3 regions of the Nonomuraea sp. NPDC051941 genome follow, and region 1 is predicted to be linked to each of the others. Evidence: predicted binding sites of a transcription regulator. Region 1 holds the regulator's gene; each other region holds the start of a gene.
The links. Region 1 encodes HrcA, which represses chaperone genes, less so after heat shock. Its sites were predicted from a motif close to TTGGCACTCTCNNNNNGAGAGTGCCAA; they were not measured.
Positions count from the first base shown of each region.

Region 1 (10,438 bases):
GCCTCACGAGCCGTCGAGCGCCACTTGTGCAGCCCCTTGGCGACCTTGTCGCCCTTCCACTGGGTGATGCTGCGCGAGGCGGCCCAGGGCACGATGACGTCCACGCCCGCCTCGGTCATCATCTCGACGGCCAGCTCGCCCCGGTCACCCTTGGGCAGCCCCTGGACGACGACCAGCCGCGGCCGCGGCTGGTCGACCTCGTAGCGGCGCAGCACGTCGAGCCTCAGCGCGTCCTTGAGGACCTCGCGGACGACGCACTCGGCGACCGCGCCGGCACCGTCCGTCAGATCGATCCGCTCGCCGGCCCGCAGGCGCCGCACGGAGGCCGCGTGGCGCCCCTCAGGGCCGCCGAGCGTCAGCTCGGGCCCGTCCAGCTCCTGCGACAGGAACACCGGGACGGTCACGTCACCTGCCGTTGAAGGCGTCGCGCAGCCGCGAGAAGAAGCCCTGCTGGCCGGGGGCGAACTTGCCCGGCGGCCGCTCCTCGCCCCGCTGCTTGGCCAGCTCGCGCAGCAGCTCCTCCTGCGCGGGCTCGAGGCGGGTCGGGGTCTCGACGTTGACGTGGATCAGCAGGTCGCCGCGGCCGGACTCGTTGAGCCGCTGCACGCCCCGCCCGAACATGGTGATGACCTGGCCCGACTGCGTGCCGGGGCGGACATCGACCTCCTCCGAGCCGTCGAGCGTCTCGACCGCCAGGATGGTGCCGAGCGCGGCGGCCGTCATCGGGATCTGCACGGTGCAGTGGAGGTCGTCGCCGCGCCGCTCGAAGATCTCGTGGGCACGCTCGACGATCTCGAGGAACAGGTCTCCGGGCGGGCCGCCGCCGGGGCCGACCTCGCCCTCGCCGGCGAGCTGGATGTGGGTGCCGTCCTCGACGCCCGCGGGGATGCGGACCTTGATCGTACGGCGGGTGCGCACCCGGCCGTCGCCGGAGCACTCCTGGCAGGGGTGACGGATGATGGTGCCGAAACCGCCGCATTGCGGGCAGGGCCGCGAGGTCATGACCTGGCCCAGGAACGAGCGGGTGACCTGGGAGATCTCGCCGCGCCCGTTGCACATGTCGCAGGTGTCGGGGTGGGTGCCGGGCGCCGTGCCGGCCCCGTGGCAGACCTCGCAGAGCACGGCCGTGTCGACGACCAGCTCACGCGTGGTGCCGAACGCCGTCTCGCGCAGGTCGAGCTCGACCCGGATGGTGGCGTTGCGTCCCCTGCGGGCACGCGAGCGCGGGCCCCTGGCGCCGGCCGCGGTGCCGAAGAACGCGTCCATGATGTCGCTGAAGGGGAAGCCCGCTCCGAAGCCGCCGGCGCCCGCGCCTGCTCCGGCGCCGCCGAAGGGGTCGCCACCCAGGTCGTACATCTGGCGCTTGTTCGGGTCGGACAGCACCTCGTAGGCCTGCGTGATCTCCTTGAACCGCTCCTGGGTCTCAGGATCGGGGTTCACGTCGGGATGCAGCTCGCGGGCAAGTCGGCGATAAGCCTTCTTGATCTCGTCCTGACTGGCGTCACGGCGCACCCCGAGGGTGGCGTAATAGTCGCTGTTTGCCACTTATCGACCTCTTATGATGCAGCCAGGATCTGGCTGACGTAGCGTGCCACCGCGCGCACGGCTCCCATCGTCACTGGGTAGTCCATCCTCGTGGGCCCCAACACCCCGAGCCGGGCCAGTTGGTTGTCGCCTGAACCGTATCCGGTCGCGACTATGGATGTCCCCCGCAGATAGGGGTTTTCGGAGCCGATGCGCACGGTGAGCGCGGACGGTGTGTCTGCGGATGTCTCGCCGAGCAGCCTCATGAGCACGACCTGCTCCTCCAGCGCCTCGAGCACGTCGCGCAGGCCGATCGAGAAGTCGGCGCCCGCGAGGTTGGCCGCGCCGGCGAACACGATCTTCTCGTCGTGCCGCTCGACCAGCGTCTCCAGCAGCACCGACAGGATCGTCGCCACCACCGGGCGGTCTTCGAGAGGGAGCCGCTCGGGCAGGTCGGCGACCAGCTCGGGCACGTTGCTCAGGCCGCAGCCGTCGAGGCAGGCGTTGAGGACCGCGCGCAGGTGGGCGATGCGGGTGTCCTCCACCACCTCGGGCAGCTCGATGACGCGCTGCTCGACGCGGCCGGTGTTGGTGATCAGCACGAGCATGACCCGCCGGTCGTTCAGCGGCACCAGCTCGACGTGCCTGACCGTCGAACGCGTCAGCGTCGGGTATTGCACCACCGCCACCTGCCTGGTCAGCTGCGCGAGCAGCCGGACCGTGCGGGTGACCACGTCGTCGAGGTCGACCGCACCGGCCAGGAACGTCTCGATGGCCCTGCGCTCGGCCCCGGACAGGGGCTTGACCTGCGAGAGCCGGTCGACGAACAGCCGATAGCCCTTGTCGGTCGGCACGCGGCCGGCGCTGGTGTGGGGTTGGGTGATGTAGCCCTCCTCCTCCAGCGCGGCCATGTCGTTCCTGACCGTCGCCGGGGAGACTTTCAGGTTGTGGCGCTCGGCGAGCGCCTTGGAGCCCACCGGTTCGTTGGTGGACACGTAGTCTTCGACAATGGCGCGGAGCACCGCCAGCTTCCGATCGTCGAGCACGTGCTCACCTCCTGCCTCTGACATCCGAGGAACGCAACCATCTAGCACTCTGTGTTCCTGAGTGCCAAGTGTACGGCTCTCATCCACAAGGTGCGATAACACAAGGTCGCAACCAGGCTCCTAGCTTCTTACAAGGGGCAAGTACCACACTTGCCGACATGAGCGACAACTCCCCGCCTCCGCCGTACGGGCCCCAGCCCGGCTCCCAGCCGGGTTACGGCCCTCAGCCCGGCTCCCAGCCCGGCTATGGCCCTCAGCCCGGGTCCCAGCCCGGCTACGGTCAGCCACCGCCCCAGTACGGGCCGCCGCCGCAGTACGGGCCTCCGCCTCAGTACGGCCCGCCTCCTCAGTACGGACAGTACGGCCAACAGCCCCAATTCCCCGCACGAATCGACTCGAAAGCCATCAAACCGCGACTTTGGTGGATCGGGCTCGTCTGGGGCATCGCCGTGGTCTGCACCATCGCAGGCGTCGTCCTGTTCACCACGGGCATCGTCAGCAGCGTCAGCAACATAGCCCCCACCAGGACGTTCGCGTCCGGCGAAACCGTGACGGTGCCGATCGACCCGGCGAACAAACCCGCCGTCTACCTCTCCAGCGACACCGCCGTCCACTACGAGTGCCAGATCACCAACGGAGCCAGGCTCGCCAAGACCACCGGCACGCAGACGGTCACGTCCGGGTCCGTCAAGTGGGAGCAGATCCTCGTGATCAACGCGCCCACCAGGGGCGACTACCAGCTGTCCTGCACCACCCAGGAGCAGGCCGACGTGCGTTACGGCGTGGGCCGCGAGCTGACCTCGGCCGCGGGCGGCATCGCCGGCGGGGTGATGGCGCTCATCCTGATCCCCGGGGCGGGACTGCTCATCGCCATCGCCGGCACCATCATCGTGCTGGTCCGCCGCAGCGGCGCGCGCAAGCGCCTTGCGGTCGGCGGGTGATTTGCTACGGTCCCCGTGTGTACGAGGGCGATGTGCTGGCGGGGAATTGGCGGCGGCCGGGCAAGGGCAAGATCCCGAAAGTGCCGGCCGAGCTGGACCTCGTCGTGGAGGACGCAGACAGCGGCTTCTGCGGCGCGGTGGTGGCCTGTGACAAGGAGGCCGTCACGCTCGAAGACCGGTTGGGCAAACGCCGGCTGTTCCCGCTCGCGCCCGCCGCGTTCCTGCTGGAGGGCAAGCCCGTGACGCTCGTACGCCCGTCGGCGGCCCCGGCGGGGCCCAGGCGCAGCGCTTCGGGCTCGATCGCCGTGGAGGGGCTGCGGGCGAGGGTCGCCCGGGAGAGTCGCATCTACGTGGAGGGCGTGCACGACGCCGCCCTGGTGGAGAAGATCTGGGGCCATGACCTGCGGGTCGAGGGGGTCGTGGTCGAATACCTGGAGGGCGTGGACCATCTGCCGGCCATCGTGGCGGAGTTCGGCCCGGAGCCGGAGCGCCGGCTGGGGGTGCTGGTGGACCACCTCGTGCCCGGCTCCAAGGAGAGCAGGATCGCCGCCGAGATCACCTCGCCGGACGTGCTCGTCGTGGGGCATCCGTACATCGACATCTGGCAGGCGGTCAAGCCGTCCGTGCTGCGCATTCCCGCCTGGCCCGCGGTGCCGCGCGGAGTGCCGTGGAAAGAGGGCGTCATCGCCGCCCTGGGCTGGCGGATGGAGCCCGCGGAGGCGTGGCGGCGGATCCTCGGGGCCGTCTCCACGTACACAGACCTGGAGCCGGAACTGCTCGGCCGGGTCGAGGAACTGATCGACTTCGTTACGGAGGCATCATGAGCCAGGACCCACCGCAACCGCCGCCGCCGGACGACGACGCCACCCGCTTCGTCCCCCCGTCGAGCATCCCGCCCAGCCAGGGCTCCGGCCCCCAGCAGCCGGGATACGGCCAGCAGCCCAGTGTCTACGGGCAGCAGCCCGGATCCGAGCCCCATTACGGCCAGCCGGGGTACGGGCAGCAGCCAGGATCCCAGCCCGGCTACGGCCAACCGGCGTACGGTCAACCCGGATACGGCCAGCCCGGTCCCGGCCAGCCCGGCTACGGACAACCCGGTCATGGCCAACCCGGCTACGGACAGCCCGGCTACGGCCAGCAGTCCCAGGGTTACGGCCCTCCCCCGCGCGGTTACGGCTCCGCGCCGCAGCCGCCCGGCTACGGCTACGGCGCGCCCGGCGAGCCGTACGTCCCCGGCAGGTTCGGCCCACGCCCGGGCACCGACGACACCACCATGGCGATGCTCTCGCACCTGCTCGGCCTGCTGGTCTCCTGGGTCGGCCCGCTGATCATCTACCTGATGAAGAAGGACGAGTCCCCCTACGTCAGGGATCAGGCCGCTGAGGCGCTCAACTTCCAGATCACGATGTTCATCGGCTATGTCATCTCGGGCATCCTGACGATCATCTTCATCGGCCTGCTCCTGCTGCCGGTCGTCTGGATCCTGTCCCTGATCTTCCACATCCAGGCCGCCATGGCCACCAACAAGGGCGAGCCGTACCGCTACCCGTTCGCCGTCCGCCTGATCACCTAGACCAGCAGATCCCTGATCAGCGCGTCGGCCAGCAGCCGCCCCTGCAGCGTGAGCACCATGAGGCCGGACCTGAACGGCCCGGGCTCCAGCAGGCCGCGCGCCAGCGCGCTCGCCACGGCCGGGCGCGCGTCCGGGGTCACCTCGGCCAGCGGGTAGCCGGACGAAAGCCGCAGCTCCAGCATCAGCCGCTCGGCCGCCCGGTCGTCGTCGCCGAGCACCTCGCGCGCGTGGGCGGGCGACGTGCCCGCCGCCAGCCGCTGGGCGTAGGCGGCCGGGTGCTTGACGTTCCACCAGCGGGTGCCGCCGACGTGGCTGTGGGCGCCGGGCCCGGCGGCCCACCAGTCGCCGCCGGTCCAGTAGAGCAGGTTGTGGCGGCAGCGGGCCCGGTCGGACGTGGCCCAGTTGGACACCTCGTACCAGTCGAACCCGGCCTGGGACAGCAGCTCGTCGGCGATCAGGTAGCGGTCGGCGGCCACGTCGTCGTCGGGCATGGGCAGCTCGCCGCGCCGGATCCTGGCCGCCAGTCTGGTGCCCTCCTCGACGATCAGCGAGTACGCCGACACGTGGTCGGGCCCGGCCTCGATCGCGGCGGCCAGCGAGGCCCGCCAGTCGTCGTCGGACTCGCCGGGCGTGCTGTAGATCAGGTCGAGGTTGACGTGCTCGAACCCGGCCTGCCTCGCCTCCTTGACGGCCGCCGCCGCCCTGCCGGGGGTGTGCCGGCGGTCGAGCACCTGGAGCACGTGCTCGGCCACGCTCTGCATGCCGAAGCTGATCCGGTTGAAGCCGCCCTGGCGGAGCTTGTCGAGGTAGGCCGGGTCGACGGACTCGGGGTTGGCCTCCGTGGTCACCTCGGCCCTTGCGCTCAACCCGAACTCCGAGTCGATCGCGGCCAGGATCCTGGCCAGGTCTTCCGGGGGGAGCAGCGTGGGCGTGCCACCGCCGAAGAACACCGTCTCCACCGGCAGCTCGGCCGGGCCCAGGACGCGGCGCGCGAGGCGGATCTCCTCGACGACCGTGTCCGCGTAGTCCCGGTGCGAGGCGCCGGGGCCCAGCTCGGCGGCGGTGTAGGTGTTGAAGTCGCAGTAGCCGCAGCGGGTCACGCAGAACGGCACGTGCACGTAGAAGCCGAACGGACGCTCGCCGAGGCCCCTCAGGGCGCTGTCGGGCAGCTCGCCCGAGGTGGGCACGGGATCGCCGTCAGGCAGGGTGGATGGCACCCCTTCAGTTTGCCCGTTGTTCGAGGGTGCTATCGAACTGCAACCCCTGAGAGGTTCACTGCTGCACATGGCGGGCATCGGCATCGTGGGCGCGGGAATCTCGGGGCTGACCCTCGCTCTGCGCCTCCAGCAGCTCGGCATCGAGGCCACGCTCTACAGCGAGCGGGACGCCGGTTCCCTGCGCTCGGGGCGGCTGCCCAACACGGTGGCCAGGATGGGGCACACCCTGGCGCGGGAGCGGGAGCTGGGCTGCGAGCACTACCGGGATCCCGCGTGCCTGATGGGATCCGCCAAGCTCTCGATCAAGGGGGATCCGCCGCTGGAGTTCCTGGCCGGGATCTCCGAGCCGTTCCACGCGGTCGACTTCCGGCTGCTGCTGCCCGCGTACCTGGACGACTTCACCGGCCGGGGCGGCGAGGTCGTCGTCACCGGCGCGCCGCCGGACGCGGCGCGGGTGGATCGATGGTCCCGGGAGCACGAGCTGATGGTCGTGACGGCCGGGCGGCGCTCGGTGGCGGAGCTGTTCCCGCGCGACCCGGCGCGCTCGCCGTTCGACCGGCCGCAGCGCGTCCTGACGGCCGGGTTGTACGGCGGTCTCGACCTCGGCCCCATGTTCAGCTACAACGTCTCGCCCGGGTGCGGGGAGATCCTCCGCATGCCGATGATGACCAGGCACGGCGTGGTCTCCAGCGTGCTGGTCGAGGCGGTTCCCGGCGGGCCGCTGGAGCCGCTCTCGCACCTGCCCGCGGCCGAGGTCGCCGGGGAGCTGGCCGGGCTGCTCGCCGAGCACGCGCCGCGACTGGCCGAGCGGGTGGACGGGGGCTTCGAGCTGCTGGGTGAGGACGACCTGCTGCAGGGGGCGATCACGCCGGTCGTTCGCGAGGCGGTGGCCGAGCTGCCCGGCGGGCGGATCGCGCTGGCCGTCGGCGACGCCTGGATCACCAACGACCCGCTGACCGGCCAGGGCGCGAACCTGGGTTCGGCCTGCGCCTGGATCGCGGCCGACGCCATCGCGGCGGGCGGCCCGTACGACGCCGCCTTCGGCCGCGCCACGGCGGAGCGGATGTGGGAGGCGGCGGCGCCGGTCACCGACTGGACCAACGCGTTCCTGCGGCCGCCGGCCGCGCACGTCGTGACCCTGCTGCTGGCGGCCACGAGCAGGCAGGACGTGGCGGACCTGGTCCTCGGCCTGTTCGCGAACCCGGCGTACGAGTGGGCGGTGATCTCGAACCCCGAGGAGGTGGCGCGGATCGTTGACGGCGGCGGGCCGTCGCCCTACTTTTAGGAAAGTTTCCTATAAGTGCACCCCTCGGGAGTCGCCCCGTGAAGAAGACGATCCTCCTCGCACTCTCGCTCTTACTCGGCTGTACGGCGATCTCCGCGCCGGCCGAGGCCCGCACCGGCTTCAAACGGGTCGCGTACTTCATCCAGTGGGGCGTCTACGGGCGCAACTACCACGTCAAGGACGTGGACGCCACGGGTGCCGCAGCCAAGCTCACGCACCTGAACTACGCGTTCGGGTTCGTGAACGCCGGGGGCGCCTGCTACTCGGCCGACCCGTGGGCGGACTGGCAGCGGCCCGTGCCCGCGGAGCAGAGCGTGGACGGCGTGGCCGACGCGCGCGGCCAGGCCCTGAACGGCAACCTCAACCAGCTCCGCAAGCTCAAGGCCAAGCACCCGGGGCTCAAGGTGATGATCTCGCTGGGCGGCTGGACCGGTTCCAAGTACTTCTCAGACGCGGTCCTCACCGCCGAGTCCCGCGCCGCGCTGGCCCGCTCGTGCATCGACCTGTGGCTGCGCGGCAACCTGCCGGACCTCCCCGCGGGCGCCGGAGCCGGCGTGTTCGACGGGATCGACCTGGACTGGGAGTGGCCGGGCTCCTCCGGCGCCGAGGGGAACGTCGTGCGGCCGGAGGACAGGCGGAACTTCACGCTGTTCGCGGAGGAACTGCGGGCGCAGCTCACCGCCTTCTCCTCAAACGCGCAGCTCACGGCCTTCCTCCCGGCCGCGGCCGCCAAGATCGACGCCGGGTTCGAGGTGCGGCGGGTGTTCAGGGCGCTCGACTTCGCCACCGTCCAGGGGTATGACCTGCACGGGACATGGGAGGCGCAGACCGGGCACAACGGCAACCTCCTCACCGATCGGCGGGATCCGAACCCGGTGAGGTACAGCGTGGACCAGACCGTACGCGACTACCTGTCCCGCGGGGCGCCCGGCCGCAAGATCGTGGTCGGCGTACCCGCGTACGGGCAGGGCTGGACGGGGGTCACCGGCGGCGGCGACGGCCTCTACAAGCCGGCCGCCGGCCCCGCCGCCGGGAAGTGGGGACCCGGGACGGAGGACTACAAGGACCTGGTCACCAAGCCCGGCAAGCGTTACCGGGACCTGCGGACCGGGACGCTGTGGCTGTATGACGGGAACGAGTTCTGGTCGTACGACGATCCGGCGGTGCTGCTGCAGAAGGCGGCGTACATCCGCCTCAAGGGGCTGGGCGGCTCGATGATGTGGTCCATCGACCAAGACGACACCCACGCCTCCCTCACCTCAGCCCTGTACTCAATCCTCCACTGACCCCCACCCCAAATGGGCGGGTTAGGAGGCGGATGGGCAGCCTCGGACGGCTGCCCATCCAAGTGGGCTGGGCGGTTGGCCCGGACGGCGGGCCGGACGGCGGGCCGAACGGGCAGGCCGAACGGGCGGGCCGAACGGGCGGGCCGAACGCCCGAATAGGCGGTTGCCCCAACGAGCGGGTGCCCCAATGAGCGAGCGGCCCGGCGGATGGGCGGCCCGACGGGCGAGTGGGTGGGTTGGTCGGTGGGAAGGTCGGGTGGTTAGGCTGCCTGACCGCCGTCCAACCAACCCGCCCGCCCACCGCTCGACCACTTGGATGGGCCGGACGAGCCGACCGGACGGACGGACCGGACGGACGAGCAGGCCGAACGAGCAGGCCGAACGAGCAGGCCGAACGAGCAGGCCGAACGGGCAGGCCGGACGGGCAGGCCGGACGGGCTAAGATCGTTGGCCGCTGAAAAGACGCTCGGCCATGCGGTCCCACTCGGCGTCGTGCCCGGGAACGGCCAGGATGCGGCGCAGCGCCTCCTCGTCCCCGTGCCGAGCCCGGAACCAGTCCCCCACCGTCACCCCGATCTCGGGCCGCGAGACGACCTCCACCTCGTCCCCCACGCCAAGCTCCCCGAGTGAGACCACCCGCAGGTAGGCCCCGGGCCGCCCCGCCGCCGTGAACCGCTTGACCCACCCCGGCTCGTCCATCCAGTTGCGGAACACCACGCACGGAATCCGGGGCCCGCTCACCTCCAGCAAGGCGCTGCCCACCCGCCACCGCTCGCCGATCACAGCCCCCGTGACGTCGAGGCCGGACATGGTGAGGTTCTCGCCGAACTGCCCGTTACGCAGTTCCCGCCCGAGCTCCCCCTCCCACCAGTCATAGTCCTCTCTTGCGTACGAGTAGACGGCTTGGTCGGGCGAGCCGTGGTGCTTCCTGTCGGCCCGCTCGTCACCCGCGAGCCCGTTGGCCAGTACGGCCACCCGGTGCGTGACCGCCCGCTTGTCGATCGCCGTACGCCCCAGCTTCCCCGCCCACTCAGCCTCGACCGATCGGCCCACATTTACGGAGATAACGCCCATGCTTGGACGGTAACCGAGAGCCTGCTCCCCCAGCGACCCGATTACCTCTCACCTCGATCTCCACCCCAGGGTGGAGATCCGCGCACTCAACCCTCGGGCCGATCCGGTACGCCGTGCCGATCCCTACCGTCAAACCCGTGGAACCCATACTGATCTCTCTCCTCGTCCCTCTCGCCGTGGTGTTCGTGGTCTACCGCCAGATGCAGACCCGTCCCACCGCCAAGCGGGGCATCCTCTACACCGCCGCCTTCATGGTCATCGTCGGCATCGCATCAGGCGGGATCATCGATCCCCGACAGCTCGCACTCAGCATCGGCCTGGCCCTGGTGGAGGCCGTCGTCGCCGTCGTCCTGGGCGTGTGGCGGGGGACAACCGTACGGGTATGGCTGGACGACTCCGGCGTCTCCTGGTCGAAGGCCACGGCCTGGACCATGCTGGTGTGGCTGGCCTCGGTCGCCATCCGCGTCGGCCTGTACTTCACCGGCGGCGCCC
Region 1 is NZ_JBIUCF010000006.1:62,424-72,861, reverse strand. Features, by position in the region: gene ACIHFD_RS13170 (16S rRNA (uracil(1498)-N(3))-methyltransferase) at 1-404, opposite strand, end outside; gene dnaJ (molecular chaperone DnaJ) at 406-1,545, opposite strand; gene hrcA (heat-inducible transcriptional repressor HrcA) at 1,557-2,570, opposite strand; gene ACIHFD_RS13155 (hypothetical protein) at 2,729-3,511, shown strand; gene ACIHFD_RS13150 (DUF3097 domain-containing protein) at 3,529-4,335, shown strand; gene ACIHFD_RS13145 (DUF4870 domain-containing protein) at 4,332-5,084, shown strand; gene hemW (radical SAM family heme chaperone HemW) at 5,081-6,301, opposite strand; gene ACIHFD_RS13135 (styrene monooxygenase/indole monooxygenase family protein) at 6,369-7,586, shown strand; gene ACIHFD_RS13130 (glycoside hydrolase family 18 protein) at 7,625-8,872, shown strand; gene ACIHFD_RS13125 (MOSC domain-containing protein) at 9,311-9,946, opposite strand; gene ACIHFD_RS13120 (hypothetical protein) at 10,084-10,438, shown strand, end outside.

Region 2 (10,438 bases), on a different contig from region 1:
GGACGCAACTCACCGAGCAGGGATTCGATCGCACTGCGATCTCCCTGCACGGCGAGGCTCGTCAGTTCCCTAAGGTCGGAGTCATCCGTCCGTGCCGGAAGTCTCGACGCGAGCCTTACCCCAATTTTGGCGTCGGCGACGCTTCCCTCGCTCACGATAGGCATGATGCCCGCACGGATCCGGCCTGTCGTCATGGGGAACGGCTACGGATTGGTCACATTGAAGCGACGATAACGGGCAGTAATCAAATGACCACACTAAGGCTTAACTAGTGACATAATGTTTCATCCCATAACCTGGAATGCACGACAATTGTCAGATCCCGGACGCTTATCACCCACTGCCGGTTTACTCCAATAATCCACCTTTTCCGCCCACTTCTCCCCAACCACCCGCGCCCAAGGGGTCCCGGGATGGTCCTCACACCGGCGACACGCTTCGCGCGATGGAGAGCTCAGGCAGTCCTGAGGGGGCAACCCCGATCCCCGCCCACCAAGAGCCGTTCCGGCAGAGGGCCGTCACCGTCACAAGCGCAACCGCTCGCCCCACAGCCGACCGAGCCCTCAGCCCACAAGGCCTTCACGATGCGCGTCAAAGGACGAACGGGGAGCGCCCGTTCCGCCGCATCCACGACCGCGGCCGCCGCCGGCAGGTCATCGCGGACGCTGTCCCCATCGATCCAGGTGCTGCTGGTCGGGTACTCGCTTTCGCGCCGCGTCGTGCGGATGCGATCGACCGGGCGAAGGATCGCTCCCATGGACGCCCCGAACTGCGCCCGAGCGGCGTGCTGGACCGCCAGGTGGCCACCGGTCGTCGTCGCCCACAGACCCTGGATCTGCAAGAGCTCCGCCAGGGACTTGCGGACGGCATCATGCAACGCCGCCTACGCCAGATATGGATCCGCGACGGCAAGGGTCTCTGCGCTGATCAGATGCGAGCGGTTTGGTACGCCCAACGTGCCGAGCACTGAGGACTCCCGCCTGTTCGAGCTTGGCGACCTCGCGGGCCATCGTGCCACTGTCCGTCCCGGCAATCGCCGCCAGATCGCCGACCGCGTGCTCCTGGTCCCCGATGTAGGTAAACGCCGGCACCGCACAGGTGATCCGAGAGCGGAAGATCGGGAAAACGGCGGGAGGTGGTTTCCGCATGCCTGGATCCTTTGGCGGAGGCATGCGGCGCCGATCTTCAGGAGGCAGTGGATCAGGGGACCGACCGATGAGACGATCATGGCCGCGAACGCGTAAATGGAGGCATTGATGCGTACATTTCGGACGTTCACCGCGGCAGCCGGAGCGCTCATGGCCGTCGCCCTCAGCGCATCACCCGCAGCGGCCGCGCAGGCGCCCACGTACGTCTTCCACAAGCAGACCCTGTGGAAGTCGATCCCCGCCGGCGGAACCCAGGGGGCCACCTGCTACCGGCTGCCGGCGGTCGTGAAGACCAGGAACGACGTGCTGCTCGCCTTCGCCGAGCGGCGCAACAAGAACAACTGCGCCGACCACGGCGCGTTCGACGTCGTCATGCGGCGCTCGACCGACGACGGCGTCACCTGGGAGGCGAGCAGGGTCGTCCTGCCCAGTACGGCCGGAGCGGCCCTGCAGGGGAACGCGACCGTGGTCGCCGACTCCGGCGGGCCGGTGTTCCTGTTCACGACCTCGGAGCCGACCGCGCCCCAGACGACGCCGCGTACGCCGAAGGTCCAGGTCAGCATGGACGACGGCGTCACCTGGTCGAGCCCGAAGGACCTGTCGGGCGTCATCAAGGCGCCCGCGGGCGCCGGGGACTGGTTCGCCACGGGGCCGGGGCACGGCATCCAGCTGACCCAACCGGCCCACAACGGCCGCCTGGTGGTGCCCGTCTACTTCAGTGTGGGCGACACGCAGAGCGTACGGCTGATCTACAGCGACGACCACGGCGCGACCTGGCAGATCGGCGCGACCGCGACCTACGACAAATCGGTCCTGAAGCTGGGCGAGCAGACCCTGGTCGAGCGGACCGACGGCGGCATCCTCGTGATCGCCCGCAACGGCGCCGTGCCCGACGACCAGACCTCCGTCCACGGCCTGGCCCGGGGCGTGAGCACGGACGGCGGCGAGTCGTTCGACGGCGGCTTCCGGGCCGACGGCGCCATCACCGCTCCGCCCACCCATCCAGCCCTGCTACGCCAGCGGGACAAGGCCCCCTACACCCGGATCCTGCTCTCCGCGCCCGCCACGCCGAAGACCGACAACAACCCGGTGGGCATGAACGTGCGCTCGTCCTTCGACGAGGGCGCGACCTGGCGGAACTATGACAACTCCACCAACAACGCGGGGGTGAGGATCGACGGCGACCACGCCGGATATTCCGACATGGCGCTCCTCGGCAACGGCGCGATCGGCGTCCTGTATGAGGCGGGCGTGAACCGCTTCCGGGACGAGATCCGCTGGAACTGGTTCTGGGAGAGCGCGATCGGCCTGCGTTGAACCGTCCCCGGAACGCCGAACGGCCCGCAACCCTTTCGGGTGTGCGGGCCGTGGCGAGAGAAGAGCCGGGTCAGTGGCCGTGGCCGTGACCGTGGCCCGCGCCGCCGGCGGCGGGGGCCTCCTCCTCGGGCTTGTCCACCACGAGCGCCTCGGTCGTGAGGAGCATGCCCGCGATCGACGCGGCGTTCTGGACGGCCGAACGCGTGACCTTCACCGGGTCGATGACGCCCTGCGCGATCAGGTCGCCGTATTCGCCGGTCGCGGCGTTGAGGCCGTGGCCGGCCTCCAGTTCGGCGACCTTGTGCGTCACCACGTAGCCCTCGAGACCGGCGTTCTCGGCGATCCAGCGGGCCGGCTCGACCAGGGCGCGGCGCACGACGCCGACACCCGTGGCCTCGTCGCCCGTCAGGCCGAGGTCGTCGAGAGTCTTGGAGACGTGGATCAGCGCGGAGCCACCGCCGGAGACGATGCCCTCCTCGATCGCGGCGCGCGTCGCGGAGATCGCGTCCTCGAGGCGGTGCTTCTTCTCCTTCAGCTCCACCTCGGTGGCGGCGCCGACGCGCAGCACGCACACACCGCCGGCGAGCTTGGCCAGGCGCTCCTGCAGCTTCTCGCGGTCCCAGTCGGAGTCGGACTGCTCGATGGCGAGCTTGATCTCCTTGACGCGGTCCTCGATGGCCTGCGGGTCACCGGCGCCGTCGACGATGGTGGTGTTGTCCTTCGTGACGACGACGCGGCGGGCCGTGCCGAGCACCTCGAGACCGACGTGCTCCAGCTTGAGACCGACCTCCTCGCTGACGACCTGGCCACCGGTAAGGGTGGCGATGTCCTGCAGCATGGCCTTGCGGCGGTCGCCGAAGCCCGGGGCCTTGACGGCCACGGAGGTGAAGGTGCCGCGGATCTTGTTGGTGACCAGGACGGCCAGGGCCTCGCCCTCGACGTCCTCGGCGATCACGAGCAGCGGCTTCTTCGTCTGGGCGATCTGCTCCAGCAGCGGCAGGAAGTCCGCGATGGAGGCGATCTTGCCCTGGTTGATCAGGATGTAGGCGTCCTCGAGGACGGACTCCATCCGCTCGGGGTCGGTCACCATGTACTGCGACACGTAGCCCTTGTCGAACTGCATGCCCTCGGTGAACTCGAGCTCCATGCCCATGGCGTTGGACTCTTCGACGGTGAGGACACCGTCCTTGCCCACCTTGTCGAACGCCTCGGCGATCAGGTCGCCGATCTGCGCGTCCTGGGCGGAGATCGTCGCGACGTTGGCGATCTCCTTCTTGTCGGCGACCTCGCGGGCGCTGTCGAGCAGCTTGTCGCTGATCGCCTTGGCGGCCTTGTCGATGCCGCGCTTGAGCGACAGCGGCGAGGCGCCGGCGGCCACGTTGCGCAGGCCCTCGCGGACCATGGCCTGGGCCAGCACGGTGGCGGTGGTGGTGCCGTCACCCGCGATGTCGTTGGTCTTGGTGGCAACTTCCTTGGCGAGCTGGGCGCCGAGGTTTTCGTAGCGCTCTTCCAGCTCGATCTCACGAGCGATGGTCACACCGTCGTTCGTGATCGTCGGCGCACCGAACTTCTTGTCGATGACGACGTTGCGGCCGCGCGGGCCGAGGGTTACCTTCACGGCGTCGGCGAGGGCGTTCACACCGCGCTCGAGCGCGCGGCGGGCATCCTCGTCGAACTCCAGGATCTTCGCCATTGTTTGAAAGTCCTCTCCTAGCGTCGAAAGCCCCGGCCGCCCTCAAGAGCGCCCGGGGCTCGACACATCCGGCTTACTTCTCGATGATCGCGAGAACGTCGCGGGCGGAGAGCACGAGGTACTCCTCGCCGCCGTACTTGACCTCAGTGCCGCCGTACTTGCTGTAGAGGACGATGTCGCCCTCAGAGACGTCGAGCGGAATCCGCTTGTCGCCGTCCTCATCCCAGTTGCCGGGGCCCACCGCGAGGACCTTGCCCTCTTGCGGCTTCTCCTTGGCGGTGTCCGGGATGACCAGGCCGGAAGCGGTGGTCTGCTCGGCCTCAAGCGGCTGAACCACAATGCGGTCGCCGAGCGGCTTAACGGGAACCTTGGTGGCGGTCGTCACGATCGGACCTCCCCTTCAGATTTGAATGATCTAGAAGAGGCGACCAGCTGGGCCTGCCGTCGCGGGTGTCAGACCTGCCTCGTCGCACGTTGGCACTCTCAAGGGGAGAGTGCCAACAGGAAACATATGCAAGAGGGGCTTGACAGTCAACACGAACGCGTCTGCTGAGAGCGATCAGACCGAATCCGCCCCCTCTGGATACGGTACGCCCATGGTCCGACCGGGTCGGACGTGGCACTAACGTCGGGTGATGTGGACCTTGACGCCTTCGACGAGCTGCTGACACCGCGCGGGCAGCGCGCGCTCGCGGAGGCCGTGGAGCTGGTGGGCACGGATCCGGTGGCCGCCGCCACGAGGCTGCGCAAGACGTACGACGCCGCGCTGACCTCCGCGGCGCTCACCCAGGCTGGGCTGCGGGAGCGCGCCAAGGCCAAGTTCGGCGAGGACGCCGCGCGGATGTACTTCACGCCGCACGGCCTGGAGCAGTCCACGCGGACGGAGGTCGCCGAGCACCGCGCCCACCGCCTGACCACCGAGGCACGAGCGGACGCGCCCCCGCGCGGGCTCGGGCGCGGGCTGAGGGTCGTGGACGCCTGCTGCGGCGTCGGCGGCGACTTCCTCGCGCTGGCCCGCGCCGGCTGCACCGTGGCCGCCGTGGACACCGACCCGCTGACCGTCGCCGTGGCCAGGGCCAACGCCGACGCGCTCGGGCTGGCCGACCGGGTGACGGTGTCGGTGAGGGACGCGGCCGAGGTCCGGCCCGAGGAGTACGACGTGCTCTTCGCCGACCCGGCCAGGCGGACGAGCCGGGGCAGGACGTTCGGCCCCATGGCCTACTCCCCGCCCTGGCCGGTGGTGCTCGACCTGGTCTCCAGAGCCTCCCGGGCGTGCGTCAAGGTCGCCCCGGGCATCCCGTACGAGTTCATCCCCGGAGGCGCCGAGGCCGAGTGGGTCTCGTACAAGGGCGAGGTCAAGGAGGCCGCCCTCTGGACCGGCCAGGAGGGAGCAGCGGGGCGCCGCGCCACCCTGCTGCCCGGCGGCCACGCGCTGACCGCCACGGGCGCCGAGGCCGCCGTCGGCCCGGTCGGCAGGTACGTCTACGAGCCGGACGGCGCGGCCATCCGGGCACACCTCGTGGGCGAGGTGTCGGAAATCGTGAACGGACGCCTGCTCGACCCGATGATCGCCTACATCACCGGTGACGACCCGATCGACACCCCATGGGCGGCCAGATATGAGGTAGAGGACGTTCTCCCCTTTTCAGGGAAAAAGCTGCGCGCCGCCCTCCGTGAGCGACAAGTCGGAAATGTCACCATCAAGAAGCGCGGCTCCGCCGTCGACATCGAGCGCCTCCGCTCAGATCTCCGCCTAAATGGCGAAAAATCGGCAACTATCATCCTTACCCGAATCATCGATAAGCCATCGGTCATCATCTGCGACACCTCTCCACCTGCCTGAACCGGTCATTCTGCCGTTAACCTCGATCTTTCTCTTCGCCCCTGACGGACCTTGATCGAGAGGCTAAGGTGGGCGGACGGGAGTTCTCCCCTGATGCGGTTTTCCGCGTTCCCGCTCGTTCATCTGAAAATCGACCTATATCCCACCGCTGCGCGGCAGACCGTCGGCGAGCCAAAGGAGCTTTCGGTGGACCATTCCAACCACACCACCCTTCTCCAGGCAGGAGGCCAGTCCGGCATCTCCGAGAGGATGCGGGACCTGCTGGCGCGCGCCTCGCAGGATCATGTGTACGAGCAGCGCACGCAGGGGGCCGTGCTGGACGAGATCCGCCAGCGGCTCGAAGGCATGGAGTGGCTGCTGCGCGAGGTGCGCGAGCGCGAGCTCGGCGGCCTCAGCGGCACGCTGCAGGCGGTCAGCGGGCGGCTCGACGACATCACCGCCAAGCCGCCGATGTGGGCGGAGGGGCTGGCTCAGCACGTCGAGGCGGTACGCGACCACGTGGACGCCGTCGGGGAACGGATCGGAGACGTGGACGCCCGCGTCGCCCCGGTGGCCGACCTGCCCGGCCTGCGGGCCGACCTGGGCACCATGGGCGAGGGCGTGGACGAGGCGCTCACCCGCCTGCAGACGGTGCTCGACAGCACGGACGGCCTCACGAAGGGGATGTCCGACTTCGCCGCGACGCTGGCCACGCTCAACAGCAGCATGGAGGCCGCCGCGAGCCGCTTCACCAGGCTCGACAAGTCGATGGCCGACCTGACCACCCGCACCGACCGGGTCGAGGTCGCGGTCGGCGACCTGTCGGAGCACCTCACCGCCCGGCTGAGCGCCCAGGACAAGCAGCTCGCGGTCCGGATGGACGAGACGGACCAGCGGCTGACCACGCGGCTCGTCGAGGCCGACCAGCGCCTCACGACCCGCCTCGACGACACCGACCAGCGGCTCTCCGACCGCCTCGACCAGACCGACCAGCGACTGACGAGCCGGCTTGACGAGACCGACCAGCGGCTGACGGTCCGCCTCGGCGAGAGCGACCAGCGACTGTCCGACCGCCTCGACCAGACCGAAGAGCGGCTCTCCGACCGCCTCGACGAGACCGACCAGCGGCTGTCCGACCGGATCGACCAGACCGGCCTGCGGCTGAGCGCCCGGATGGACGAGACCGACCAGCGCCTGGCCACCAGCCTCGTCGAGGCGGACGAGCGGCTGGCCAGCCGCCTCAAGGAGTCCGACGAGCAGCTCGGCAGCCGCCTGTCCGACGTCGAGCTGCGCCTCGCCACCAGGCTCGACGAGACCGACCAGCACCTCGCCATCCAGCTCGGCGAGAGCGAGCAGCGCCTGAGCGCCCGCCTCAGCGGCGTGGACGCCCGGCTCGACCGGGTCGAGGGCAGGCTCACGGGGCTCGACTCGCGGCTCACCGGGTTCGACAGCCGCCTGGAGTCGGCCGACGAGTGCCTGGCCGACATCGATACCAGGCTCGACGGCCTCGACGGCAGGATGGCCGGCGTCGACAAGCGGCTCCTGTCCGTGGACAACCAGCTTGGCGGCGTGGACAAGCGGCTGGGCACCGTGGACGGCCACCTCGGGCGCCACGACGACAGGTTCGACGCGCTCGATGTACGCATCGACGCCCGCTTCGGCGCCCTCGACGAGCGCATGGCCACCTCCGACCAGCGCCTCGGCGAGCTGTCCACGCGCAACGAGGGCCGCTTCAACAAGCTCGACACCCAGATCGACTCCGTCGACGAGCGCCTGGTCGAGGCCGAGGAGCACCTGAGCAGCCGGTTCGACGGCATCGACACCCGCTTCAACGGCCTCGACACCCACCTCAACGGCCTGGCCACCCGCGCCGAGCAGGCAAGCGCGCACCTGGAGTCCGTCGACGACCGCATCGAGACCGTCAGCGAGCGCGTGGGCCGCCTCCCCGAGGCCCTGGCGGGCCAGAGCGAGCTGCTCCAGGCGCACGCCGGAGACCAGGCCGAGCGCCTGACCGCCGCAGCGAGCGCGCTCACCGAGCTCGTCACGGCGCGTCCCGACCGCGACCAGCTCACGGAGACGGTCACCGGCATCGTCCAGCCCGCGACCGACGACCTCACCAAGCGCCTGGGCACCCTGGAGGAGACCATGCTGGCCCTGGCCGAGGCCCTCCTGCGCCCCACCAGGGCCAAGGACTAGGACTGACTTCGGGGGGCCGTGCCGTCATCGACGGCACGGCCCTCACACGTGAACGGTCGTGATCGGCAGCGAGGAGTCGGCGGGGATCTCCAGCGTCGACGGCGTGATCCCGGCCGCGACCAGGTTGGAGCCCAGGGCGGCGACCATCGCGCCGTTGTCGGTGCACAGGCCGGGGCGGGGCACGCGCAGCCGTACGCCGGCCGCGTCGCAGCGCTCCTGGGCCAGCGCGCGCAGCCGCGAGTTGGCCGCCACGCCGCCCCCGATCAGCAGGTCGTGCACGTCGTACTTCCGGCACGCCTGCAGCGCCTTGCGGGTCAGCACGTCGACCACGGCCTCCTGGAACGAGGCGGCCACGTCGGGCACGTGGATCGACTGCCCGGACGCCTCGCGGGCCTCGACCCAGCGCGCCACGGCCGTCTTGAGCCCGGAGAAGGAGAAGTCGAGCGTCCCGTCGTCGATCTTGCCGCGCGGGAACGTGATCGCCGCGCCCGAGCCGTCGCGCGCGGCCCGGTCGATGTGCGGCCCGCCGGGGAACGGCAGCCCCAGCACCCGCGCGACCTTGTCGAACGCCTCGCCGGCCGCGTCGTCGACCGTCGAGCCGAGCGAGATCACGTCTGAAGCCACGTCGGGCACGAGCAGCAGCGAAGAGTGGCCGCCCGACACGAGCAGGGCGATGCACGGCTTGGGCAGCGGCCCGTGTTCGAGCTGGTCGACGGCCACGTGGGCGGCCAGGTGGTTGACGCCGTAGAGGGGCACGCCGAGGCCCAGCGCGTACGACTTGGCGGCGGCCACGCCCACCAGCAGCGCCCCCGCCAGCCCCGGGCCCGCGGTCACGGCGATGGCGTCGATGTCGGAGAACTTCAGGCCCGCCTCGGCCAGCGCGGCCTCCACGGTCGGCGTCATGGCCTCCAGGTGGGCGCGCGAGGCCACCTCGGGCACCACGCCGCCGTAGCGGGCGTGCTCCTCCATGCTGGAGGCGATCGTGTTGGCCAGCAGGGTGTGGCCCCTGACGATGCCGATGCCGGTCTCGTCGCAGGAGGTCTCGATGCCCAGGACCAGTGGTTCGTCAGTCATCAAGATTCCTTCTCATCATGATCGCGTCGGTGCCGTCGTCGTAGTAGCGGCGGCGGGTGCCGATCTCCTCGAACCCGTAATGCCGGTAGACGGCCTGCGCGCGCGGGTTGTCGGCGCGTACTTCCAGGAAGATCTCCCGCGCTCCCCTGCGGCCCGCCTCGGCCAGCAACTCGGTCAGCAGGGCGCCGCCGATGCCGGTGCCCTGGTGCTTCTCCAGCACCGCGATGGTCTGCACGTCGGCCTGGTCGGCCGCGGCGGCGAGCCCGGCGTAGCCGATGATCTCACCGTCCACGAGGGCCACCACGTAGTGGCGCGAGCGCGGCATGTCGGCCAGCTCGCCGCGCATCATGCCCTCGCTCCACGCGTCGAGCGGGAACGTGGCCCGCTCGATCGACATGACCGCCGGCAGGTCGGTCGCGGTCATCGGCCGGAGGTTCACGCCGTCACCCGCTTGGGCGCCCCGGGCACGACGGCGTCGGGTCTGCGCAGGTAGATCGGGCGGGGCGGGTCGAGCGGCGTGCCCTGGGCGAGCCGCTCGGCCGCGAGCGCGGCCAGGGCGCCGGCGTAGGGGTAGGGGGGCGCGTCGCTCTCGCCGAGGATCTCGGCGTAGAGCCCGGCGCCGGCGCCCACGACCGGCAGCCCGTCCACGGGCACGTCGGCGGGGCGGTCGACGAAGGGCCCGTCGAGCCGGGTGCGCATGTCGGCGTAGCGCGCCCAGAACACCTCTTTGCGCCGCGCGTCGGTGGCCACCAGGAACGGCTCGGCGAACCCGCTGCCGTAGGCCACGGCGTCGAGCGTGCAGATGCCGTACGCGGGGATGCCCAGCGTGGTGGCGAGCCCCTGCGCGGTCATCAGCCCGACGCGCAGCCCGGTGTAGGGGCCGGGGCCGCTGCCCGCCACGATGGCGGTCACGTCGCGCAGCGCCGCGCCCGCCTCGTCCAGCACGCGTTCGATGGTGGGGACGAGCAGCTCGCCGTGACGCCGGGCGTCGATCGTCGTGTGCTCGGAGAGCACCCGTCCACCGTCGTGGAGCGCGGCGGTGACGGCGGGTGTCGCAGTATCAAAGGCCAGGACCAGCACGGCTGTCTAGCCTACCCGCCGTACGGCCCGCCGCCTCCAAAAGTCAAGACCAGCCCGTACGACGCTTGAGCCAGTCGAGCGCGACCACCCCCTGCGCCCGCTGGAACG
Region 2 is NZ_JBIUCF010000029.1:66,637-77,074, reverse strand. Features, by position in the region: gene ACIHFD_RS39310 (sigma-70 family RNA polymerase sigma factor) at 1-164, opposite strand, end outside; gene ACIHFD_RS39305 (exo-alpha-sialidase) at 1,257-2,465, shown strand; gene groL (chaperonin GroEL) at 2,536-4,158, opposite strand; gene groES (co-chaperone GroES) at 4,232-4,546, opposite strand; gene ACIHFD_RS39290 (methyltransferase domain-containing protein) at 4,796-6,001, shown strand; gene ACIHFD_RS39285 (hypothetical protein) at 6,188-8,176, shown strand; gene tsaD (tRNA (adenosine(37)-N6)-threonylcarbamoyltransferase complex transferase subunit TsaD) at 8,219-9,250, opposite strand; gene rimI (ribosomal protein S18-alanine N-acetyltransferase) at 9,243-9,674, opposite strand; gene tsaB (tRNA (adenosine(37)-N6)-threonylcarbamoyltransferase complex dimerization subunit type 1 TsaB) at 9,686-10,330, opposite strand; gene ACIHFD_RS39265 (aminoglycoside phosphotransferase family protein) at 10,374-10,438, opposite strand, start outside.
Region 2: the regulator HrcA is predicted to act here: its motif matches at 4,633-4,659, upstream of groES (co-chaperone GroES).

Region 3 (10,438 bases), on a different contig from region 1:
CGATCAGCGCCTTGTCCTCGATCAGGATCTCGCGCGGCAGGTCGCGGGCGGCCTCCTCGGCCACCCGCCGCATGACCGGGGCCCACGGCTCGGCCTCGGCGTCCGTGCGCACGCGGCCGTTCTCGACGGTCTGCATGCCGTACAGGCCGAACAGGCGCAGCTGGGGAGCGCCGGAGAAGCGGTCCCGCAGGTACGCGGCCGGGCGGGAGGACACGATCGCGACCTTGCTCACGAGCCTGGCCAGCACCTGCAGCCGCTCCAGCGCACCGGCCACGGGGAACACCGCGCCGGGGTCGCGCATGATCGGCGCGATGGTGCCGTCGTAGTCGAAGAAGAAGCCGGATCCGGCGCTCTCCGAGACGGTGGCGGACACTGCTTCGGCGAAGCGGAGCGGGGCGCGAGAGGTCGCCATGCTCAGTGACGATAGAACAGCGCGACCGGGTCGGACAGACGCCTTCCCGTGAATTTCCCGGCCCTTGCCCGCCACCCGCCGTTCATGATCACGACGCCTGGTCCGGGGCCGGGAGGGCCGCCAGGCGGGAGAGGGCGCGCGGATCCAGCACGACCACCTCGCCGGCCCGGATCTCGATCATCCCCCGCCGCTCGAACCCGCGCAGGGCCCGATTGACGCTCACCCTGGTCGCGCCGATCTCGGCCCCCAGGCCCGCCTGGCCCGCGTGGAGCGGCACCCGGCCGGCGGCGCAGCGCCGTACCAGCCAGGTGGCCACGCGGGAGGGGACGTCGCGCACCGCCGCGTCGATGAGTGGACCCCGCTCCTGTGACCCCGTTCTCCGGAGGCCCGGCCAGGCCCCCGGAGCAGGCCTACGAGCGCTTCCAGAAGGGTCCGCGGCGAGGGCCGCCGGACCCGCCCGGGCCGGAGCCCCCCACGAGGGTGGTGAGGACCTCCACCGCCCGGTCGTGCAGGGCCTGGGCGTCGGCGCCCGGCTGCTCGGCGGCCTCCAGCTCGCGGGCCAGCGTCTCCAGCTCCGCGTTGCCCCCGAGGTACGCCGCCAGCGCCGCCAGCCGCGAGCCCAGGTCCGCCAGGTAGAGCAGGTCGGCCATGGGCAGCGCCTTCAGCCGGTCGAGCTCGGCCACCAGCTGCGGCCGGACCGAGTCCAGCGGGTGACCGGGACGCGGCGCGGACTTCGGCGCCCTGCCAGCACGGGGGCCACCACGGGGCCCGCCCGGTGCGAAGGGGGCCGGCCTCGGAGGCCCGGCGAACCCTCCTCCGCCCCCCGCCGGCCCACCGGTCAGGAAGTCCGGTGACGCGTCGGCGGAACCGAGACCGGGGTCCGGCATCCGCATCCGCGGTGCGGCCGGCGGGGCGGCCGGCGGTGCGGCCGGCGGGGCGGCCATCACCGCCGCCTGCGCCATGAAGCCCATCATCGGCGGGTTCTGCGGCAGCTCCCACCCGCTCGGCGGCTCGACCGGCTGGATGACGCGATGCTCCGGCCCTCCGTCGGCGACCTGCCTGGTGTCGACCGCCACGTACGCGGTGAAGCGGCACAGCACGCCGTACTCCAGCGACGTCCGCACGATCCGCGGCTCCAGGTCGTGCTCGCCCATGGCGTAGCGGTCCTCCAGTTCCCGCAGGTGCGCGCGGGCCCACACGGCCTGGATGGCCGGATTGTCCACCGTCACGCCCGTGACCTGCTCCTCCCACGGCCCTCCGGCCGCCAGGCCGCGCACGGTCAGCGAGGAGCCTTCGCGGTGGCGCCCGTACACGCGCAGCGGCACGCCCGGGAAGATCGACCCGAGATGGGTGATGGTGTCCGGTTCGAGCTCGAGCCCCTTGAGGGAGAGGTCGGTCACCAGGGGAGCGCCGATCCTGCGGTGGATCTGCTCCATGGCCGCGTCCAGCCGGTCCTCCGACTCGACCAGCTCGCACCGGCCCGCGCCGAGCCCGGCCAGGCGGCCGAGGAAGCCGGCGTTCACGGCGCGGTCGATGCCGACCGTGTGCACGCGCATCGCCGACAGGGCGCCGCCCGCCTGCTCCAGGATCTGGTCCTCGTTGCCCACCTGGCCGTCGGTGACCAGGACCACGACCCGTTCGCGCTCGTCGCGGCCGCCCAGCAGGGCGACGGCCCGGCGCAGCGGCTCCAGCAGCTCGGTGCCGCCGCGGGCGTCCACCCGCGCGAGGTGCTCGACGGCGCCGTAGCGGTTGCGGTCGGAGGCCTCCACCAGGCCCTCGAACGCCTCCTCCACCACCGAGTCGAACGTCAGCACCGCGAACCTGTCCTGGGCCGTCAGCGTGTCGACGATGCGGGCGGCGGCCCTCCTCGCGGCGACCATCTTCCAGCCGCCCATGCTGCCGGAACGGTCGAGCACCAGCACCAGGTCGCGCGGCGGGCGCGTGGACTGGAGCGGCGGCGGCACGACCGTGAGCGCGAAGGTCCCTCCTTGATCGGAGCGGCTGTCGAGCTGCAGGGACGTGGACGCGTCGAACGACAGCCGCAGGATGAAGTCGCGGTCGAGGCGCTCGCCGGGGCGCAGGCGTACCGTGTGGCCCTCCTCCTCCACCACGTGCAGGCTGGAGGCCAGCTCGCGCAGCTCCAGCCCGGCCGCGTCCACGGTCGCGCTCAGCGACAGGCGGACCGGGTCGGGGAAGCCGGGCAGCAGGACCGGCGGGCTGATCCTGGACGCGTCCGGCACCGCGTCGGTGTCGGGCGCGACGCCGTCGCCCGCGGACGGGCCGTCGACGGGGTTGCCCGGGATGTAGCGCGGGGCCACGACCAGCGGGAACCGGAACGTGGCCGCCCCGTCCTCGTACGGCAGGGGCTGGCTCATGGTCAGCCGGACCGAGACGCGCTCGCCGGGCAGGATGTTGCCCACCCGGATCGTGAACACGTCGGGCCGGTCCTCCTCGGCGATCGCCGCCCGCCTGCCCTCGCGCAACGCCTGGTCGTAGTCGGCCCTGGCCTGGGCGCGCTCCTTCAGCACACCCTCGATCACCCGGTCGTCGGCCTCCATCCGGAACCCGGTGACGGCCGCCCGGTCGGGCAGCGGGAAGACATACGTGGCCTCCAGGGTGACGTCGAACGGATTCCTGAACCCCTGCGTCACCTCGACCCCGGCGATGAGGCCGGAGATGCCGGCGTTCACGTCAACGCTCTCGAGCGGCAGGTTGCCGCGCTCGGTCCGCAGCGCGCCGAACCCGGCGTCCGGCACCGGCAGGCACCGTGCGGGCTCCAGCGAAGTGATCTTCATCTGAGCTCCCTTTCTTCGAGCACCGCGAGCAACGGTCCTGCCGCCGCCAGCACCGCCTGGACGTCCTCCTCCGACGGGACCCGGCCGGCGTCCAGCACCAGCCGCACCCCGTCCCCCAACCTGACCCCCACGACAACCGCCCCACCCGGCCGGTTTTCGGGCATGCCGCCCGGCGCGGTCGAATGCGCCCCGCTTGGCGCGCCGGGCGCGCTTGGGCTGCTGCGGTGCCCGTCGGCCGGCCCGGTCAGCTGATGTGCCGCCCCTGAAGCCCGCACGCTGCCCTTTCCCGGCCGCTCAGCCCAGAACCGCCCCCGCACCGACTCCCGATCGCCGCCATGCCGATCGCCGCCATGCCGATCATGCCCGGCTTCGGCCGTGCCCGGCACCTCATCACCCCGGGCCCGTACATCGCCACCGGCCCGCACATCGCCACCGGCATCCGTCGCTCCGCGCTCGGCCGCTTCCTGCCCGGTCGGGCCGCGCTCAGGCGCCGTGCGCTTGGCCGCGCCACTGCCCGGGCGGGCGCCGGCTGCCGGGTGCGCGCCGTCGGGTGCCTCGCTCGAGCCAGGGCCCACCCGGTCGCGCACGGCACCGGTCATGGGGGGAGTGCCCGCACCCGCGGCGGTTTCCAGCATGCGGTCCGTGGCGCCCGCCAGGGCCGCCTGGATCTGGGCGATCGAGTGCCCGGCGGCCTGCAGCCGTTTCACGGCCACGAGTTGCAGCAGGTGCCGCCGCCCGTACTGGGCGATGCGGCCGCGCCTGGTCAGCGGCGGGTCCACCAGCCCGATCGTCGTATACCACCTGATCAGCCGCTCGCCAGGCACATCGCGGACCCGGCCGTTGCCGGCGGATGCGCCGTCCGAGCTCGCGCGCAGCGCCAGCGCCGCGCGCTCGGCCAGCTCGCCGATGGTCCAACCGATGGGCTCGGTGGAGGCGGAGGTGTCGCTCATACCTTCACAATGACACTGTCATTGTTACACTGTCAACGTTGCGGAAGAATGGCCGCCGCCATGTCGTTATAAATAGGGAAAACTCCTATCGATGGGGAGGAACAGGACATGGCCATGATCACCGGCCCACTCTCGGGAGAGGCCAAGGACACCGTCGCGCGGGCCCTGCAGGGCGCCCTGGTCGATCTCATCGACCTCTCGCTGGTCGCCAAGCAGTCGCACTGGAACCTCATCGGCCCTCACTTCCGCCCGATCCACCTCCAGCTCGACGAGCTCACCGACCTCGCCAGGTCCCACATGGACACCATCGCCGAACGCGCCGTCGCCGTCGGGATCAACCCGGACGGACGTTCCACCACGGTCGCCAGGTCCACGAAGCTCCAGCAGCCGGAGTCCGGCTGGATCGAGGACGGCAAGGTCGTGGCGACGATCACCGACCTGCTGGACGGTGTCAGCAAGCGCATGCACGAGCGCGTCCGGGCCACCGACGAGCCCGACCCGGTCACCCAGGATCTGCTCATCGCGGTGGCGCAGGACATCGACAAGCAGCACTGGATGTTCCAGGCCCAGGCCTGACCTGCCAGAAAGCCCGGGAGCCCGCACGGGAGCCCGGGCTTTGGCATGCCCGCCGACATGCCCGCCGACGGGGCCGCCGGTGGGGCCGCCGACATGCTTGCCAGCGGGGCCGCGACCCCTGGCCGGCGGCCCGCCGACGCGAGTTGGCCGGATGATCGCGCAGTGGGAGTTCGGGGTTTGCGCAGAGTTTGATGTCGCGAGTCCCTGCCATTCATGTCGGTGCGGTCGACTAGCGTGGCACCTAGAGGGAGGCCCCACGATGTCCCACAAGACTCTCCTCCGCACGGGCCCGCTCTTGCGGGGCGGCATCAGCCCGTACGGACCGCTCGGCCTGCCGGGCGCCGACGGCCTCGCGCTGCCCTCAGGCTTCACCGGCAGGGTGGTGGCCCGCTCGGGCCACAAGGTCGCCGGGCTGACCTGGCACGCGGCCCCCGACGGCGGCGCGTGCTTCCCCGACGGCGCCGGCTGGATCTACGTGTCCAACTCCGAGCTGCCCCTGCTCGGCGGCGCGTCCGCGCTGCGCTTCCGCGCCGACGGCACCGTCGGCGACGCCTACCGCATCCTGTCGGGCACCGACCTCAACTGCGCGGGTGGCGCCACGCCGTGGCACACCTGGCTGTCGTGCGAGCTGGGCCACCGCGGCCGCGTCTTCGAGTGCGACCCGTACGGCGCCCGCGCCGCCCGCCCCCGCCTGGCCATGGGCCGCTTCAAGCACGAGGCCGCCGCCTGCGACCCCGAGCGGCGCGTCGTCTACATGACCGAGGACGAGCCCGACGGCTGCTTCTACCGGTTCCGGCCGAGCGACTGGGGCGACCTGACGGAGGGCACGCTGGAGGTGCTGTGCTCCTCGGGCCACTGGCAGGTGGTGCCCTCGCCGGCGGCGCTGCGCACGGAGGCCCGCCACCAGGTCGAGGGCGCCCGCCACTTCGACGGCGGCGACGGCTGCCACTACGCGGGCGGGGTGTGCTACTTCACGACCAAGGGAGACACGGGCCTGTGGGCCTACGACGCGCAGACCTCCGCGCTCGAGCGGCTGTGCGAGGGCGTGCGCGCCATCACCGCCGCCCCCTCCGGCGACCTGTACGTGGCCAGGGAGACGACGGAGATCGACGTCATCGCCCCCGACCGCGCGGTCACGCCGTTCCTCAGGCTGGAGGGGCACGCCGGGGCGGAGCTGACCGGGCTGGCGTTCTCGCCGGAGGGCGATCGGCTCTACTTCTCGGCCCGGCGCGGCCGCACCGAGGGCCACACCTTCGAGGTGTCGGGCCCCTTCCGCGGCTGAGCGCGCGGCCCGCGCTCAGCTCAGATGGCGGACCAGGGCGAGCCTCAGTCTGCGCTCAGCCCAGATGGCGGACCAGGGCGAGCCTCAGTCTGCGCTCAGCCCAGATGGCGGACCAGGGCGAGCTTCAATCCGCGCTCAGCCCAGATAGCGCACCAGAGCCAGCTTCAGCTCCGCCACCAGCTCCGCGCCGCGCTCCGGCGTCGCGGTGGTGACCAGCGGCATCACCGCCTTCACCATGGCCACCGCCATCGTCCCCATGAGCGCGGCGCGCTCCTCCGCCAGGCCGGGGGAGCGGCGGCGGAGCATGGCCGCGACCTGCCGGGCGATGTCGTCGTGCAGCCGCCGCGAGGCCGAGGCCAGCTGGTCGCCCGTCGCCGACCCGTACAGGAGCGACCAGTACGCCGGTGACGCGCTCTTGAACCTGACGCTCTCGTCCACGACCTGCCCCACCAGCGCCTCCAGCGGCACCTCCGGGGTGACGGCGGCCAGCCGGGCGGCCCAGAACTCCTGCCGGTCGTCGGTGTAGCGGGCCACGAGCCCGTCGAGGATCTCCTCCTTGTTGCGGAAGAACTGGTAGAGCGACCCGGGCGACATCCCCGCCCGCGTGGCGACGTGGTTCGTCGTCATGTCCGGGTATCCGACCTCGGCGATCACCGACTCGGCGGCGTCGAGGATCTCCGCCATGCGCTTCAGGCCGCGCGCCTGCCGGCGGACCGTGCGTTCAGGCATGGGTCTCCTCGTTGACAAATGCGAGCATTCACTTGTATTTCTGGTTGGGAGAGCAAACACGAGTAGTTTACCGAGTTTTGAGGCGGGGGCACCTTACATGGCGCTGAACACGCGGCCACGGCCGGTCCACACGAAGACGGCCGGGCCGCCGCTGCGCAGGCTGGGCTTCCTCATCGTCCGGCGCCGCCGGGCCGTGCTCGCCCTGGCCCTGGTCGTGCTCGCCGTCGCCGCGGCGCTGGCGGCCGGGGCGGTGCCGCGGTTGTCGCTGGCCAGGTTCGAGGCGCCGGGGTCGGAGTCGGACCGGGCGCAGGCCGAGCTGGTACGGCGGTTCGGGACCGGCAGCCCCGACATGATCTTCCTGGTGACCGCGAAGGCCGGCACCGTGAACGACCCCGCGGTCGAGGCCGAGGGCAGGGCGCTGACCGCGCGGATCGGCGGGCGGGAGGGGGTCGCCGAGTCCGCCTCGTACTGGACCCGCGGCAGGCCCGCCACCATGCGCAGCGAGGACGGCAGGCACGCGTTGATCGTGGTGCGCATCCCCGGGGACGCCGACCACGTGCGCGGGCGGGTGCTGCCCGGGCTCGTGCCCGAGATCACCGAGGGCACCGGCCTGCTCCAGGTGCGGGCCGGGGGAGGGGAGGAGGTCTTCAGGGAGGCCGTGCCGCTGTCCAGACAGGACTTCGTACGGGCCGAGCTGGTCATCTTCCCGCTGGCGTTCGCGCTGCTCTGGCTCTACCAGCGGCGCGCCATGGCGGCCCTGGCGCCGATCCTGGCCGGGGTGTTCGCGATGGTGATCGGGCTGGCGCTGCTGCGGGTGCCCCTGGCCTTCACCGGGATCTCCACGTTCGCCCTGAACCTGACCCTCGCGATGGGGCTCGGGCTCGGCATCGACTACTGCCTGTTCGTCATCCAGCGCTTCCGCGAGGAGACGCGGCGCGGCGCTGACCGGGCGAGCGCAGTGGCCGGGGCCGTGGAGCACGCGGGGCGGACGGTGCTGTTCAGCGGGCTCACCGTGGCCTCGTCCCTGGCCGTGCTGTTCGCGCTGCCGTTCGACTTCCTGAGATCCTTCGCGTACGCGGGCATCGCCGTCGTCGCCGGCGGCCTCTTCGCGGCGGTGATCGTGCTGCCGGCCGTGCTGGCCTCGATCGGGGCCGGCGTGCTCCCCAAGCGGGTCGGGCCGGAGCGGGACGCGGGGTTCTGGCACGCGCTGGCCGTCCGGGTGATGCGGCGGCCGCTGGTGTTCGGCGGGCTGGCCACGGCGGTGCTGCTGCTGCTCGCCTCGCCGTTCCTGGGGCTGCGGTTCGGCGTGGCCGACGACCGCATCCTGCCCCTGGAGGCGTCGTCCCGGCAGACGCAGGAGATCATCCGGCAGTCTTTCCCGGCGGAGGAGACCGACGCCATCCAGATAATCGCCAAAAATCAGACGTCAGGCGATATTTCGCAGTATGCGGTGGAGTTGTCCCGGCTCCCCGGGGTCGCCCAGGTCGACTCCGCCGCCGGCTCGTTCGCGGACGGCGACCGGGTGGGCGACGGCGACCCCGAGAGGTTCCGGCGCGGGTCGGTGCGAGACACCTGGCTGTCCGTGGTCCCGTCCGCCGAGGCGCTGGCCGACGACCCGGTGCGGCTGGTCCAGTCCGTACGCGCCGTCGAGCCGCCCTTCGAGGTCCTGGTCGGCGGCTACCCGGCCGAGCTGGCCGACTACCGCGCCTCCATCGTCGACCGGCTCCCCCTGGTGCTGGCCCTCATGCTCGGCGTCACGTTCCTGGTCCTCTTCGGGATGACCAGGAGCCTGATCATCCCGCTCAAGGCGTCCCTGCTGAACCTCCTCAGCATGGGCGTCATGTTCGGCGCCATCGTCTGGGTCTTCCAGGACGGCAACCTCGCCGGCCTCCTCGGCTTCACCCCGACGGGCACGCTCGACCCCAGCATCCCGATCCTGATGCTCTGCGTCGCGTACGGCCTGTCGATGGACTACGAGGTCTTCCTGCTCTCCCGCATCAAGGAGGAGTACGACCGGACCGGCGACACCGAGGAGGCCGTGGCCACCGGCCTGCAGCGGGGCGCGCCGCTGATCACGGCCGCCGGCGGGATCCTGGCGCTCACGTTCGCCGCCTACGCCACGGCGCAGGTGATGTTCGTGCAGATGCTGGGCGTCGGCATGGCGGTGGCCGTGCTGGTCGACGCCACCGTGATCAGGGCGGTGCTGGTGCCGAGCCTGATGCGCCTGGCAGGCCCGCTCAACTGGTGGCCTAGAGGTCGCGTGACCACATCTGCTCGGTGACCTCGACCCCGTTCTCCACGCCCCTCTCCTCCGAGTCCAGCGCGAACCCGGTCCCCTCGTAGATCCGCCGCGCGCTCACCAGGCAGTCGCGGGTCCACAGCGTGATCCGCTTGTACCCCTCGGCCCGCGCGTGCCGCAGGCACTCCTCCACGAGCCGCCGCCCGAGCCCCAGCCCTCTGGCGGACGGCTCCACCAGCAGCATCCGCAGCTTGGCCGTCGTCTCGTCCTGCCGCACGCAGAACACGCAGCCGGCCCGCTCCCCGCCCACCTCGGCGATCCACCCGGCGTCCCGGGAGAAGTCCAGATCGCCGACGATCCTGGCGACGAGCTGCTCGAACTCCGTGCCCCAGCCGTACTCGCGGCTGTAGAGGTCGCCGTGCCGGTAGACGACCCAGCCCAGGTCGCCGGTGCGCGGGGGCCTGATCACGTACGGTTGCCCGGCGCCCCCGTCGCCCAGCAGCTCCCTGATCGTGGCCATGCCGGCCACCAGCCGCCCCTGGCTCTCGTCCGGCAGCTCGGACAGCAGCCGCTCGATCTCCTCGGCCGAGCGCCTGTCGAGGTCCGCGAACGTCTGGGTGCCCGCGGAGGTGAGCCGTACGAGCTGCTTGCGGGCGTCCGACGAGGAGCGCTCGCGCGAGATCAGCCCGTCGGTCTCGAAGCGCGCCAGGATGCGGCTGAGGTAGCCCGCGTCCAGGTCGAGCAGGGAGCGCAGTGCCCCGGTCTCCATCGGCGCGGCGTGCGCCAGCTCGAACAGCACCCTCACCTCGGTCAGCGAGTACGGCGAGTCGAGCATGCCCGCCTGCAGCACGCCGATCACTTTCGTATAGAACCGGTTGAAGGCCCTGACCTCAGAGACCCTTGCCTCTGTCAACGAACTCATTGCTACAGTCAACCATGAGAGGATCCCTGTTGTGAAGCGCGTCTACATAGGCGGATACGGCCCCGGCATCGTCACGGTCGGCGGCGGGCTCACCAGAGTGGCCTCGCCGTCGTTCCTGGCCGCCCATCCCACCCTGCCGGTGCTGTACGCGGCGGGCGAGCTCGAACGCGGCTGGCTCACCGCGTTCCAGGTGGGCGAGACCCTCGACGTGCTGGACGAGCGGCCGAGCGAAGGCTCCCTGCCCTGCCACGTCGCCGTGGACCCGACCGGCAGCGTGCTCGCGGCGGCCAACTACGGCGACGGCGTCGCCGTCGTCTACCGCCTCGACGATCGCGGCGCGTTCGAGGGCGAGCCGATCGTGCTGCGCCACCAGGGCTCGGGCCCGGACCCGGAGCGCCAGGAGGGCCCGCACGCCCACGAGGCCGTCTTCCACGACGGGATCCTGCACGTCTCCGACCTCGGCACCGACGAGATCCGCCGCTACCGCTACGACGGCACCGCGCTGGAGCCGATCAAGCTCGAGCCCGGCACGG
Region 3 is NZ_JBIUCF010000003.1:110,200-120,637, forward strand. Features, by position in the region: gene otsB (trehalose-phosphatase) at 1-412, opposite strand, end outside; gene ACIHFD_RS07000 (Crp/Fnr family transcriptional regulator) at 501-749, opposite strand; gene ACIHFD_RS07005 (VIT domain-containing protein) at 823-3,207, opposite strand; gene ACIHFD_RS07010 (MerR family transcriptional regulator) at 3,204-4,157, opposite strand; gene ACIHFD_RS07015 (DNA starvation/stationary phase protection protein) at 4,266-4,733, shown strand; gene ACIHFD_RS07020 (alkaline phosphatase PhoX) at 4,993-6,015, shown strand; gene ACIHFD_RS07025 (TetR/AcrR family transcriptional regulator) at 6,151-6,744, opposite strand; gene ACIHFD_RS07030 (MMPL family transporter) at 6,842-9,025, shown strand; gene ACIHFD_RS07035 (GNAT family N-acetyltransferase) at 8,994-9,842, opposite strand; gene ACIHFD_RS07040 (lactonase family protein) at 9,937-10,438, shown strand, end outside.
Region 3: the regulator HrcA is predicted to act here: its motif matches at 4,167-4,193, upstream of ACIHFD_RS07015 (DNA starvation/stationary phase protection protein).